3 regions of the Synechocystis sp. FACHB-383 genome follow, and region 1 is predicted to be linked to each of the others. Evidence: predicted binding sites of a transcription regulator. Region 1 holds the regulator's gene; each other region holds the start of a gene.
The links. Region 1 encodes NtcA, which controls nitrogen genes in cyanobacteria. Its sites were predicted from a motif close to GTANCNNNNGNTAC; they were not measured.
Positions count from the first base shown of each region.

Region 1 (4,286 bases):
AATGGTACACTCCGATTCTAAAAAGTCCCAATCAATGGTGGCTCCAGCCACGGCCAAAGCCCCATAACCACCAAAGGAGTGGCCACCCACCCCCACTTCCGTTAGGTTAAGACGATCGCCAAATTCACTGGCATTACGGCGTTCCAACTCATCGATGACATAACTGATGTCCTTGGGTCGGTCAATAAATTCCGTGGGATAGTAACCTTGGCGAGAAGTGCGGTTGAGCAGAGCCTGGGCCTGGAGAATGTCACTACCGGGGTGTTGGGGCAGAGCCACTACAAAACCATAGGAAGCCATTTTTTCGGCGGCAACATCGAAATCTTCAGGGCGAGAGGCTAAACCATGGGAAAAAACTAAAACTGGAGTTTTACCCGGTTTCCAGCGTTGGGGACGGTACACATCCACATAAAAACGACGGTTACGACCTTGGTCAGTTAACCACCAGGTTTCCTTGGGAGCCACACCGTAGGGGCCCATTTCAGTGGGGTCAGGCAAGACGCTAAAGTCAATCTCCCCTTCTGAAGCGGCTTCAATTTCCGAGAGGGCAATCATTTTCTGGATAAAGTGTTGGGACGCATTGACTAACAGTTGGGCTGCCCTGGCCCTCTGTTCTACGACTTCCCCTTGGAAATGAATGTCGGTGGGATACTTCCTAATAAAATTGATCAGGCTTAATCCCCCCTCGGGATCCTGAGCAGCCTGGACGATCGCCGCCCGAATGCCATATTTGGAGTTAGCTCCCCAAGGCGCATTGAGAATAAACGCGGCCCGAGCTAAGGAATCTTCCCCCAGACTAGTGTTAAAAAAGTTGCTGAGCACCACGGGGTCTACCTCTGCCCGGAGCCCCATAATTTCCCTTAACTTGGTCAGTTTTTCTTCGGAGGCTCCCACTAGGTTGAATAAAAAGCTGAGATTGGAGTCCACAGTGCCATCCTGCACAAATCGTTCCAGGGATTCCACCCGCACTGTCAACTTAATGGGCCCGTAGGTAAAAAAGATATTTTCTGCGGTTTTGCCCGGCAATTGGACGGCGATCGCCGTGAGAGTTCCCAAACAAATGGACTGCAACCAACGACGGAGGTTTGAGGGGAAGGTGACCATGGAAGTCATATTAGGGTTAATAAAGGGCGGGAACAACCAAGTTGCTGGACTGGAGCAATAGGCAAGAAACCTGAGCTAATTCTAGGCAATTTTTTTGCCATTGCCCCTAACGTAAAGTTATTTTTTTCTTCGTTACCTTTTGTTACCTAAAATTCAACAGAGGCAATCTAGACTGGACCTTTTGTCACCGTTGCTCCGTCCACGGAATGGGGGATAATCTAGACGAGATCATTAGGGACCCTGACCATGCAAAAAGCCGACGAATTTGCCATCCACCTGTTTTTGGCCAATGGCCATCGGGAAGAAGTCCGCTTCATGACCATTCAAGATTTTCAAAAATGGTACAGCAACGAAGTTGTGCCCAAGCACGACTCCCAGGAATTTATCAGTGTGCCGATCAAAAATATTCAAGGTGAGTACATGGTGGTGCGACCTTCGGCGATCGTTGCCATCCGGGTGGAACCAATTTTCTTTGGCAGTGTGGAGCGCATGTAATCCATTGTGTATAATCTTGATACAGAATGGGGTTTTGCACTTCCCTTGATGCCCCCATTACCGTGAACGTGCATGGATCAGTCCCTAACCCAAGATCGTCCCCTAGCGGCAGTGTTTCGACGCTTAGGCAGTGAGTTGATGCCCCCGGTGGTGGAAACTTTTGATAGGAGTAAAACAATTTTTTTTCCTGGGGATCCGGCGGAACGGGTTTATTTTTTGCTCAAGGGAGCGGTTAAGTTATCTCGGGTCTACGAAGCAGGGGAAGAGATCACCGTCGCTCTGCTGAGGGAGAACAGTGTTTTTGGGGTATTATCGTTAGTTACAGGGCAACGTTCTGACCGTTTTTATCACGCAGTGGCTTTTACTCCGGTGGAGTTGCTGTCTGCCCCCATTGAACAGGTGGAACAGGCTCTCAAGGAGCATCCCGACCTCTCATTGTTAATGTTGCAGGGCCTTTCTTCCCGCATCCTCCAGACGGAAATGATGATTGAAACCCTAGCCCACCGGGACATGGGTTCTCGTTTGGTTAGCTTTTTGTTGATCCTCTGTAGAGATTTTGGTGTACCTGCCCCGGACGGCATTCGCATTGACCTCAAGTTATCCCACCAGGCGATCGCCGAAGCCATTGGTTCCACCAGGGTAACGGTGACCAGGCTCTTGGGGGATTTGCGGGAAGGCAATATGATCTCCATCACGAAAAAGAAAATTACCGTGCATAATCCCGTTGCTCTCAGTCAACAGTTTACCTAGCCACCCCCTATGACCAGTGCCTATATTCTGGTTCTTTCTGTCCTGGTCCTGGGCGGGATCATTGCTGCGCTGGGGGATCATTTAGGCAGTAAGGTGGGGAAAGCTCGCCTACGCTTGTTTACACTACGACCCCGACAAACGGCAGTGGTGTTGACGGTAATTACTGGTACCCTAATTTCCGCTTCCACCCTAGGTATTTTGTTCACTTTTAGTAAATCCCTGCGGGAAGGGGTATTTCAACTGGATGATATTTTGGGTCAGTTGAGGGTGGCCAAAGCAGAATTGGAGCAGGCTAGCCAAGCCAAAGAGGAGATTGAATCAGAATTGAGTGCAGTACGTCAGGAGCAAAAGCTAGTACAAGAGCGGAGTCGAGAGTTAGACCGTAATTACACCAGGGCATTGCAACTGTTGCGTCGGGTATCCCAGCAATCCCGAAATTTGCGCCAGGAAGTGACTAATCTGTCGGCGGAAAGGGCGGAGTTAAATCAACAAAAGGACTCCCTATTGGCGGAAGCCACGGAGCTCCAGAGTCAAGTGAAGTTGCGAGACCAGGAATTGTCCAAACGCCAGGAACGCATTGCTCAACAGGAGAAAGTCCTTGCCCGCCAGCAGGAACAGGTGAAGTCTTTGGAGCAGAGGTTTGCTTCTTTGGAAGCCCAGCGCCAACAACTACAGGCGGAAATCAATCAACGGGACACCAAAATTGATCAACTCGACCAGGCGATCGCCGCTAAAGATAATGACATCCAGGTGCGGGAAGAAAAATTACAGGGGCTAGAAACGGAACTCAGTTTTCTGCAAAGGGAAGTGGAAGAACTAGAGCGTTATTACCAAGATTACCAAGAATTACGGGGGCAACAAATTGCCATTCTGCGAGGTCAGTTATTGGCCTTTGGTGGACTAAAGGTGGTAAGCACCGAAGCTGTCAGTGCTGCGGTGGATCAATTATTACGTCAGGCCAATCGCACCGCTCTGCAATTGGTCAAAACCCCCAATATGCCAGTGCCCGATGAACCCATTGTCCGGGTGACCACTGCCCAGGTGGATAGCATTAAAAACCAACTGCAACCAGGGCAGGAATATGTTATCCGGGTACTATCGGCGGGGAATTATGTGCAGGAAGAAAGGGAAATTCGCGTCTTTTTCGACGTGGTGCCTAACCGTCAAGTTTTCCGAGAATCTGAAACCATTGCCACCATTTCCCTCGAATCCTCTGACTTTAGCGAAGTTGATGTCCAAAAACGGATTGATTATCTCCTCGCTGCCGCCCAATTCCGAGCCCGTCGGGAAGGCATTCTGGGACCCATTCAGGTGGAAGATGGACGCATTAAAACCCTAATTGATTTTATTGAACAACTCCGTCGCCAATCTGATAATCCCCCCAATGAGGTGCGGGCGATCGCCGCTGAGAATACGTCGGTGGTGGGACCGCTAAAAATCAGGATTATTGCCTTGAGGGGCAATGAAATTGTCTTTGAAAACTGATGGGCAAACCTGGACACCATCCCCTTGAGATCAAGAGCCGGACTAGCTACCAGAGGGTATTTTTCGGGTCAATCTGACGGTCATCCATGGAGGGGGTTCTGATCGGTGGCGGTGGTGGCGGCGGAACCGCTCTTCGTTCAGTAACACCTAGCGGCGGCGGAGCTTGGGCGGTAGTTAACTTTAAAAAAGCTTGGCGTAGGAGGGGCAGACAATTGTCCCAGGTGACCTCTTTGTTCACCGGCTCCAACAGATGGTAACGCTTGAGTAACTCTTGAATTTGCCCTAGGGTGCTTTCCGCGCCCCGATAGTTCACTTCAATTTCCGAAACAATTGGTTCCGAATTACGCAGAGGATCCCTTTCTACTGCGGCGATCGCCCGACGAACAGCGGAAGTCAGCTCACTGCGATACTGGCGTCCCGCCACCCGCCTTTGTTCCTCCACTCCCTTAACA
Region 1 covers NZ_JACJTJ010000041.1:125,804-130,089, forward strand. The annotation lists gene H6G45_RS12455 (alpha/beta hydrolase) at 1-1,104, opposite strand, end outside; gene H6G45_RS12460 (hypothetical protein) at 1,351-1,599, shown strand; gene ntcA (global nitrogen regulator NtcA) at 1,672-2,349, shown strand; gene H6G45_RS12470 (DUF3084 domain-containing protein) at 2,359-3,834, shown strand; gene H6G45_RS12475 (late competence development ComFB family protein) at 3,881-4,286, opposite strand, start outside.

Region 2 (4,286 bases), on a different contig from region 1:
AGGCTTGTTAGTATACCATTCTGTCCTGGGCCTAGGTTTGGGCCTTTACCCTCCTAGACCAATGGCTTTGTAGAGGTTAAGATGCGCGATTATGGAAACCATTCAACTCAACGTACGCCAAACAATTATTGTCGCAATTTTAGTGCTTTACGTTGGCAAATATCTCACTAAAAAAATCAAATTTTTGCAGAGCTTTAACATCCCCGATGCCGTTTCCGGTGGGGTATTGGCTTCTCTCTTTTTCGGGCTAATTTATGGAATTTTTCGTACAGAAATAGCCTTTGATTTTCCCATTCGGGATGCTTTTTTAATTATTTTCTTTACCTGTATTGGTCTCTCTTCTAAACTCAAAACTTTGCTCCAGGGTGGAAAACCCCTGTTAATTCTGTTGGGGCTGGCGGTGGGCTTTTTAGTGGTGCAGAATTTAGTCGGGCTCGCCATGGCTTCGTTGTTGGGACAGGCGTTACCGGTGGGCTTACTCTCCGGCTCCATCTCCCTCAGTGGCGGCCATGGTACGGCGATCGCCTGGTCTCCCCTTTTTTACCAGAGCGGCATTACCAACGCACCGGAAATTGCCATAGCCTGCGCCACTTTTGGTTTGGTGTTTGGGGGCATTGTGGGAGGGCCCATCGCCAAATTTTTAATCATTCGTAACCAATTACAACCGGATGCCAACGGCGAAGATTTAACCATTAGCATCCGGCGGGACCAGGAGAATGTGCAAATTGACTACAACACCATGCTCCAGTCCATTTTGGTCATTGGTCTAACCATCGGCTTAGGCTTTGAAATCAACGTGGCGATCGCCGGTCTGGGACTGATGTTGCCGGCCTTTGTCTCCTGTTTGCTGGCAGGTATTATTCTCACCAATACCATTCCCCTCGTATTCAAACAATTTCCTTGGCCAGCGGAAACCCCTTCCCTAGCGTTAATTTCCGACGTTAGTTTGGGACTATTCCTGGCCATTTCCCTGATGAGCTTACAACTCTGGACTTTGGCTGGCATTGGTGGAGTGATTGCCATTATCCTCCTAGTCCAATTCATAGCCACAGTAATTTACACCGTTGTCGTTGTTTTCCCCCTCATGGGCCAGGACTACAACGCGGCGGTGATCTCCTCCGGCTATTCCGGTTTAACCCTGGGGGCTACCCCCACGGCGATCGCCAATATGACCGCAGTGACAGAAAAGTTCGGTGCTGCCCCCCAGGCCTTCATCGTTGTGCCCCTGGTGGGAGCTTTCTTCATTGACATTGCCAACGCCTTTGTCATCCAGCAATTTCTCAATTTCCTTGGCTAGGCCGAACTGTGGCGGCAAGGATGATCAGGATTATTAATGCCCAGCAACAGCCACCCCAACCCGGAGGCTAGAGTGGACTCAGTTGCCAAAACATGACAGGATCTGATCGAGACAGAGCTTTTCGGGTAAGAATGGAAATGAAAACTAACCACTCCTTCCTCCGAATTTAGGCAGAGTTTGTACCCAAAACCTACTTCGGATCTAACCTGCTAAGGAAAGTCAGCCCCAGTAAAACCGATTTAGTCTGTTTTTGCCATTGCTTAGAAACCGTTCAGTTAACGGCTCCCAGCACCCACAGGGGTTTTAGTGCTAGGGGTGGGAAGTTGATACTCCCGCAGACTGGGGAACAGAAAATGATTCTCTTCCACATACTGGGCCCCAAACAATCCCTTCTCGGCCCAAAAATATCGATCAGTGGTGTGCTCGTTTCGTTTTACAATGAGCAAGGCCGGGGGCTGAATTTCGTTAGCTTGGATGTAGCGACGAGCGGCCGTGACGGGCTTATCCTCGCCGCTTTCAATATTAAACTGAGGAACAAGCTCCAAAATCTTACGACCTTCTTGACGACGACGACTCTTCCGTTTGCGTTTGCGTGCCAACCCAGTTACCTCCTATTTCAGCGATATGCTGTAATGATAGTTACAAAAGCCGTGTCGATTATATCCGGTCTAATTCTAAATATCAAGCCTCTCCAGCCCTTGCGGTGCTAAGGGGATCGCTGATTCTAAACACCATTTAGGTAGGGTTTCACCCCCAAAACTGCCCCCCAGGGCCATAAATAGACCAATTTAAATCTTAATATTTCTTAACATTTCCTCCGGGGCCTGGCCCCACCATAAGCTCCATGGCTGGTTCCATTTCATCAATGTATTCCCCCAGTGCCGGGTTGATTGCCCTTTGTCAGTCGCAGGTTCGGCTTTTGCAACAGGGATTGCAGGTGGACTGGTGTGGCGTTTATCTAAACCAAGAAGAAACGGAGCAGGGGTTGGTACCGTTGGTGGTTTCCCATAGTCCAACAGTAGCTGAATCGCAAAGTTATGGGTTAATTAGTCTACCACAAGGGGAATCGTCTCCCCCGACAGACGATTTGTCTTTGCCGGCGGTTCCCGTGGGGGTGGGTCAGTTAAGTCGCCGCAGTCGCTTGGAGCCTCCCCCCTTCGATGCGGACAAACGCTTGGTTTTACCTCTGGTTTACGGGGAAGAAATGGTGGGACTGTTGGTAATTCACCGTAGCCAAGGCCAGTGGCATGGGGAGGAAATGGTGCAGTTGGAGGCGATCGCCAAATCTTTAGCGGTGGCCTGCCTATTGGATCAACAACAGGATTGGTACCGCCAGGCCTGGGAGGAGCAAAATCAACAATACCAGTGGGAGCGACAACATTGGGCTGACCTCTTGCACCAACTCCGCAATCCCCTCACTGCCCTAAAAACGTTTAGTAAGCTACTGCTCAAACGTTGGCAGGGGGACGACAAAAGTCAACAGGTGGTGGAAGGCATTGTGCGCCAGGGGGAACATCTCCAGGAGTTGTTACAAAGTTTTGAAGCGAGCCAACATCAAGGCCCTGAGACAGTGCCCCTTTTGCCAAGCGATCCAGCGGCCACAATCCAGGTTTTGCCTCCGGCGGATCATGACGAAACTATGCCCCTGGCCAGTTTTTCCCTAACGGAAGTTTTGCCCCCTATTTTGCTGGCCCACCAGGCGATCGCCGCCGAGAGAAATATTACTTTAACGGCCCAAATTGCTTTGATTGATGCCCTGGTGATTGCTAACCGTTTAGCTTTGCGGGAAGTGGTTAATAATCTTTTAGACAATGCCATTAAATACACTCCCAACGGTGGCCGGGTAGAAGTTAATCTTGCCTTAGAAAGCGGCCGATCTTCTGGCACGGATTGGGTCACATTGGCGATCGCCGACACGGGTTATGGCATTCCCCAGGAGGATCAAGAAAGGATTTTTGAGCGCAATTATCGGGGAACCCAAGCCCAGGGGCCCATTGGCGGCACAGGTTTAGGTTTGGCGATCGTGGCGGATCTAGTAGCCCAAATGGGGGGCAAAATTACTGTCACTAGCCCCAATGGTTTATCTGCCAACAGGAATCGCCCAGGCTCCACTTTCACTCTCTGGCTAACCCCTGGGGAAAAGCCAGGTTGACATCGAACCCAGTTTTCTTGCCCTCACCCTAGCCCCAGTCCTGACTGGTATCACAAAGGAAATTTTCTTGTAAAACCCTTGCTAATGGATAGGGACAGACTTCAGGAAAAACACGAATAGGCAGGTTGGTCTCCCGTAAAGCTAGATCCACCCCCGCTTCAAAGCCATCCTCCAATGCTTGGGGTAAACGGGACTTTAAGCTAGGGTTCTGGAGTAGATGGCGGCGAATGGCCCGGCGTTGCTCCCGAATAGTAAGAAACCAACTACGGGAACGCTGTTCCGGCTGTAATTCCCACTTCAATAAATGACCCAGTAAAACGGCCAAACGGCTGACTAATTCACGATATTGTTGCCTTCCTAAAGCTTCTATCTCCTCTTTGAGATGTTGCCAATCCAGTAATGACGGCTGTTGATTGTTCAAAGCTTGGGCTTGGCTCTGGGTCCAGGCATAAAAGTCCTGCTCGTACAAACCAGAATGTTCCATAACACATATCAATTCTGTGGTTTTCGGTCTAACACTTTGTCAATCCTACTTGTTCTCTCCAGTAACCCAAGCTCCACTTTCACTCCGTAGTTACCACCTGACAACTACTTCTATCATTTTTCTCAGGTGAGAATAATATTTTCTGATTTACAAACGGACTGGGCATGGCGCAGGGCCGTTTTAGTGATAGCTCCAAACAAGTGAATTTTGGGCGTTGCATCCTAGTTAAAAACTGTCTTTCCTGGCAATTTTTGACCGCATATCTCTACCCGTCACAGATTCGATTATTTTGTTACGGTGAGAAGTGGGTTAATAAAGCACCGTAAAATCAACTTCGACGACAATAATGGCGA
Region 2 covers NZ_JACJTJ010000040.1:5,976-10,261, forward strand. The annotation lists gene gltS (sodium/glutamate symporter) at 92-1,297, shown strand; gene H6G45_RS11035 (DUF3155 domain-containing protein) at 1,573-1,896, opposite strand; gene hik2 (two-component system sensor histidine kinase Hik2) at 2,142-3,449, shown strand; gene H6G45_RS11045 (DUF29 domain-containing protein) at 3,478-3,933, opposite strand.
Region 2: the regulator NtcA is predicted to act here: its motif matches at 1,927-1,940, upstream of H6G45_RS11035 (DUF3155 domain-containing protein).

Region 3 (4,286 bases), on a different contig from region 1:
TTTTGCCCTGATGACCAGTTTCTACGATCAACTCCAACCAGCCCCCATTAAGGCCAAAGCCCTACAGCAAGCCCAATTAAGTCTGCTCAAGGGAGAAATTCGAGTTGTGGGGGACAATCTGATCCTTGGGGATGGCACAAATATTTCCCTTGTAGATTTACCATCGGATATCCGGCAACGCTTAGCAACGCAGGATTTAACTCATCCCTATTTCTGGAGCGGTTTCACCCTGGTGGGGAGTCCCTGGTAACAAGAACAGAACTTGGTCGGGCCAGTGCTCCCATTTCCTTTGCTTTGCCGTTAACCCATATCGCCATTTGTAATCGCTAAGGCCACTGGGGGTGCCGATCCGTGGCCATAATGGAGGCGAAGACGAATTACAGAAAAACTACCATGTCCTTTGCCAATGCCAATACTCCCCCCCAAGTTGTTGTGTTGGGGGCCGGAGCCTGGGGCTCTAGTCTTGCCTATGTGTTGAACAATAATGACATTCCTACCCAAGTTTGGTCTCGTCGATCGCCGCAGAGCCTGGAATCCATGGTGGCGGGGGCTGATGTAATTGTCTCGGCGGTTTCCATCAAGGGGGTACCATCGGTGGCGGCCCGATTAGAGGCCATGGACCTCCAGAAGCGGACTATTTTGGTAACGGCCACCAAGGGTTTAGACCCTGAAACCATGGCTACCCCTTCCCAAATTTGGCAAGCCTCCCTACCTTCCCAGCCGATCGCCGTTTTGTCGGGGCCGAATTTATCGAAGGAAATTGACCAGGGTTTGCCGGCGGCAACGGTGGTGGCCAGTAGTGACCAAGCCGCAGCGGAAGAAATCCAAACCATTTTTGCAGCGGACAACTTTCGGGTGTACACCAACAACGATCCCCTAGGCACAGAATTGGGCGGTACCCTAAAAAATGTCATGGCGATCGCCGTGGGAGTATGCGAAGGTTTGGGGCTGGGAACCAATGCCAAATCCGCCCTGATCACCAGGGCCTTGCCGGAAATCACTAGGGTGGGACTGCATTTTGGGGCCCAACCAGACACCTTTTGGGGCCTAGCGGGGTTAGGGGATTTATTGGCTACCTGCTCCAGTATGCTCAGCCGTAATTATCGGGTGGGTTATGGTTTATCCAAAGGCCAACCCCTGGAGGAGATTTTAGCCAACCTAGGGGGCACCGCCGAAGGGGTTAACACCACCGACGTACTAATAAAAATTGCCAATCGAGAAAAAATTGCTGTGCCCATCACTAGACAGGTTTATCGTTTGCTCCACGGAAAAATTACTCCGCCCCAGGCAGTGGAAGCATTGATGGAAAGGGAATTGAAAGCAGAATTTGAAGACTTTGATCTTTGATATGGTCCTGTTCTCCCATCATGATCATGATTCAGGCCGAGTTAGGGGTCTAAACAAGGCGATTTTTTCATTGGGAGCAAAATCAGCTCAAAGCTTCCCCATTGCTAAAGTTGAAGCGGCTCCATGGCGACGGGAGCAACAGTTACCCCGATGAACAACTTTTGAGGCGTAATCCCAAAATCAACAAATCCCGTTCCTGGCCCCCCAACTCCGCCACCTTGGGCAATAGGCCCCACTGCTCAAAACCGTGGCGTTGAAACAAACGAATACTGGGCTGATTGTGGGCAAAAATGTATCCCAGCAACGTTTTTAGCCCCAACTGGGGGGCCTTGGCGATCGCCGTTTTGAGTAAATACTGCCCCAAACCTCGGTGATGCCAGAGGGGGTCAAGGTAAATACTCAACTCCGCAGTGCGATGGTAGGCAGGGCGACCATAAAACCGCTGAAAACCCAACCACCCCACTATTTGCTTGTGCTCCGTTACCAACACCCAGAGGGGATAGGTGTCTGGCCCATGGTCCGCAAACCACTGACGACGGCTTTCCACCGTAATTGCATCGGTATCACCGGTGGCTACATTTTGGGGAATGTTGGCATTGTAAATAGCAACAATAGAATCTAAATCCGTAATGATGGCATCCCGTAGGAAAAGGTCAGATGGGATCACAGCAATATTTTAGTACTTGCGGGGTTGATATAGGCACTAGTCTAAATGTTAATGGGAATTGCGATAGTTTCCGTCATTTCTAGGCGATCGCCAGAACGGAGTCGCAAAAATTGGTAGCGAAAAATACATTTTCTAACTACTTGACTCTTTACGATGGATACTCGACGCAGCGCAAAATTGTAATCTATCTGACTGCACTAAGGAGAAAAAATGGCTAAAACCCCCCAGGAAGTCCTCAAGTGGATCCAAGACGAAAAAATTAAGATTATCGACCTTAAGTTTATTGATACGCCGGGAATTTGGCAGCATTGCTCCTTCTATTACGACCAACTTGATGAAAACTCCTTCACCGAAGGTATTCCCTTTGATGGCTCCAGTATCCGGGGGTGGAAAGCCATTAATGAATCCGACATGTGCATGGTGCCCGACCCAAACACCGCCACCATCGATCCCTTCTGCAAAGAACCGACCTTGACCATGATTTGCAGTATCAAGGAGCCCCGCACTGGGGAATGGTATAACCGGGATCCCCGCACCATTGCTGCCAAAGCCGCCGAATATCTCCGTGGCACTGGCATTGCCGACACAGTTTACTTTGGTCCCGAAGCTGAATTTTTCCTCTTCGATGACATTCGCTTTGGCCAAACGGAAAATTCTAGCTTCTACTTTGCCGACAGCGTGGAAGGGCGTTGGAACACCGGTCGGGAAGAGGAAGGGGGCAACCTCGGTTACAAACCAGGCTACAAACAGGGTTATTTTCCCGTGGCTCCCACCGACACCGCCCAGGATATCCGCACAGAAATGTTGCTCACCATGGCGGCCTTTGGCGTTCCCATTGAAAAGCATCACCATGAAGTGGCTTCCGGTGGTCAGAACGAATTGGGCATCAAGTTCGACAAGTTGGTCAATTCCGCTGACAACTTGATGATCTATAAATATGTGATCAAAAACGTGGCTAAGAAGTACGGCAAAACCGTTACCTTTATGCCCAAGCCCATCTTCAACGATAATGGTTCTGGCATGCACGTGCACCAGTCCCTCTGGAAAGATGGCCAGCCCCTCTTTGCCGGGGACAAATATGCCGGCTTTAGCCAAATGGGTCTCTGGTACATCGGCGGTATTTTGAAACATGCCCCCGCCCTGTTAGCCTTCACCAACCCCACCACCAACTCCTACAAACGACTGGTGCCCGGTTTTGAAGCCCCCGTTAACTTGGCCTACTCCCAAGGTAACCGTTCCGCCTCCGTGCGGATTCCCCTCTCCGGTGGTAACCCCAAAGCCAAGCGTCTGGAATTCCGTTGCCCCGACGCCACCTCCAACCCCTATCTCGCTTTTGCCGCCATGCTCTGTGCCGGTATTGATGGGATTAAAAATCAGATTGACCCAGGTGAACCCTTGGATGTGGACATCTATGACCTCAGCCCCGAGGAATTAGCCAAGATCCCTTCCACCCCTGGTTCCCTAGAGGCGGCATTGGAAGCGTTGGAGAAAGACCATGAGTTTTTGACTGGTACCGGCGTTTTCTCCGCTGATTTTGTGGAAAGTTGGATTGAGTACAAACTCGACAACGAAGTTAACCCCATGCGTCTGCGTCCCCACCCCTACGAGTTCTCTTTGTACTACGACTGCTAAGCCAGTCCATCTCAGCGGGTTTTAGGTAGTAACCAAAATCTGTGTCAACGGCCGGCCCCATGCACCGATGGTGGTACTAACTGGGTTGGCCTAGGACTGATGAAAACCAAATGGCGATCGCCAACCGGAAACTTTCTTTATGGGAAATTCTGGGGGGCGATTTTTCTTTTAGAAAGATTTGTTGAGTCCAATCAATGGTCTGACCAGGGATTTATCATGGTTATAGTGCCACCGTGATGCGAATGAAATCTCCCCTGCGTCGTCTACTACTTTCCCCTCTACTACCACTTCTCATCGGGGCAGGGCTATCGGTAATGACCGTTAATACTTGGTTTTTTCTCCACAACCAAGTTCAACAGCGACTCAAACAAGTTTTGACCAATCGTCTGATTAATATTCACGAACAAATTGAAAATCAACTCAATATTCACATCCGTCAACTGGAGCAAATGGCCGGACGTTGGGAACGATCGCCAACGGGAACGGAGCAAACAGATTGGGCGTTAGATGCTAGGGCCCAGGCGGAAAGTTTCAGTGGTTATCAGGTGATCCAATGGGTGGATTCAAAATTTGTGGTGCGGTGGGTTGAACCATTGCCCGGTAATGAAGAGGAGATTGGCTATGCGAACCACTATCCCCG
Region 3 covers NZ_JACJTJ010000057.1:14,474-18,759, forward strand. The annotation lists gene H6G45_RS17340 (CHAT domain-containing protein) at 1-250, shown strand, start outside; gene H6G45_RS17345 (NAD(P)H-dependent glycerol-3-phosphate dehydrogenase) at 394-1,347, shown strand; gene H6G45_RS17350 (GNAT family N-acetyltransferase) at 1,490-2,014, opposite strand; gene glnA (type I glutamate--ammonia ligase) at 2,225-3,646, shown strand; gene hik14 (high salinity-induced biofilm formation sensor histidine kinase Hik14) at 3,889-4,286, shown strand, end outside.
Region 3: the regulator NtcA is predicted to act here: its motif matches at 2,128-2,141, upstream of glnA (type I glutamate--ammonia ligase).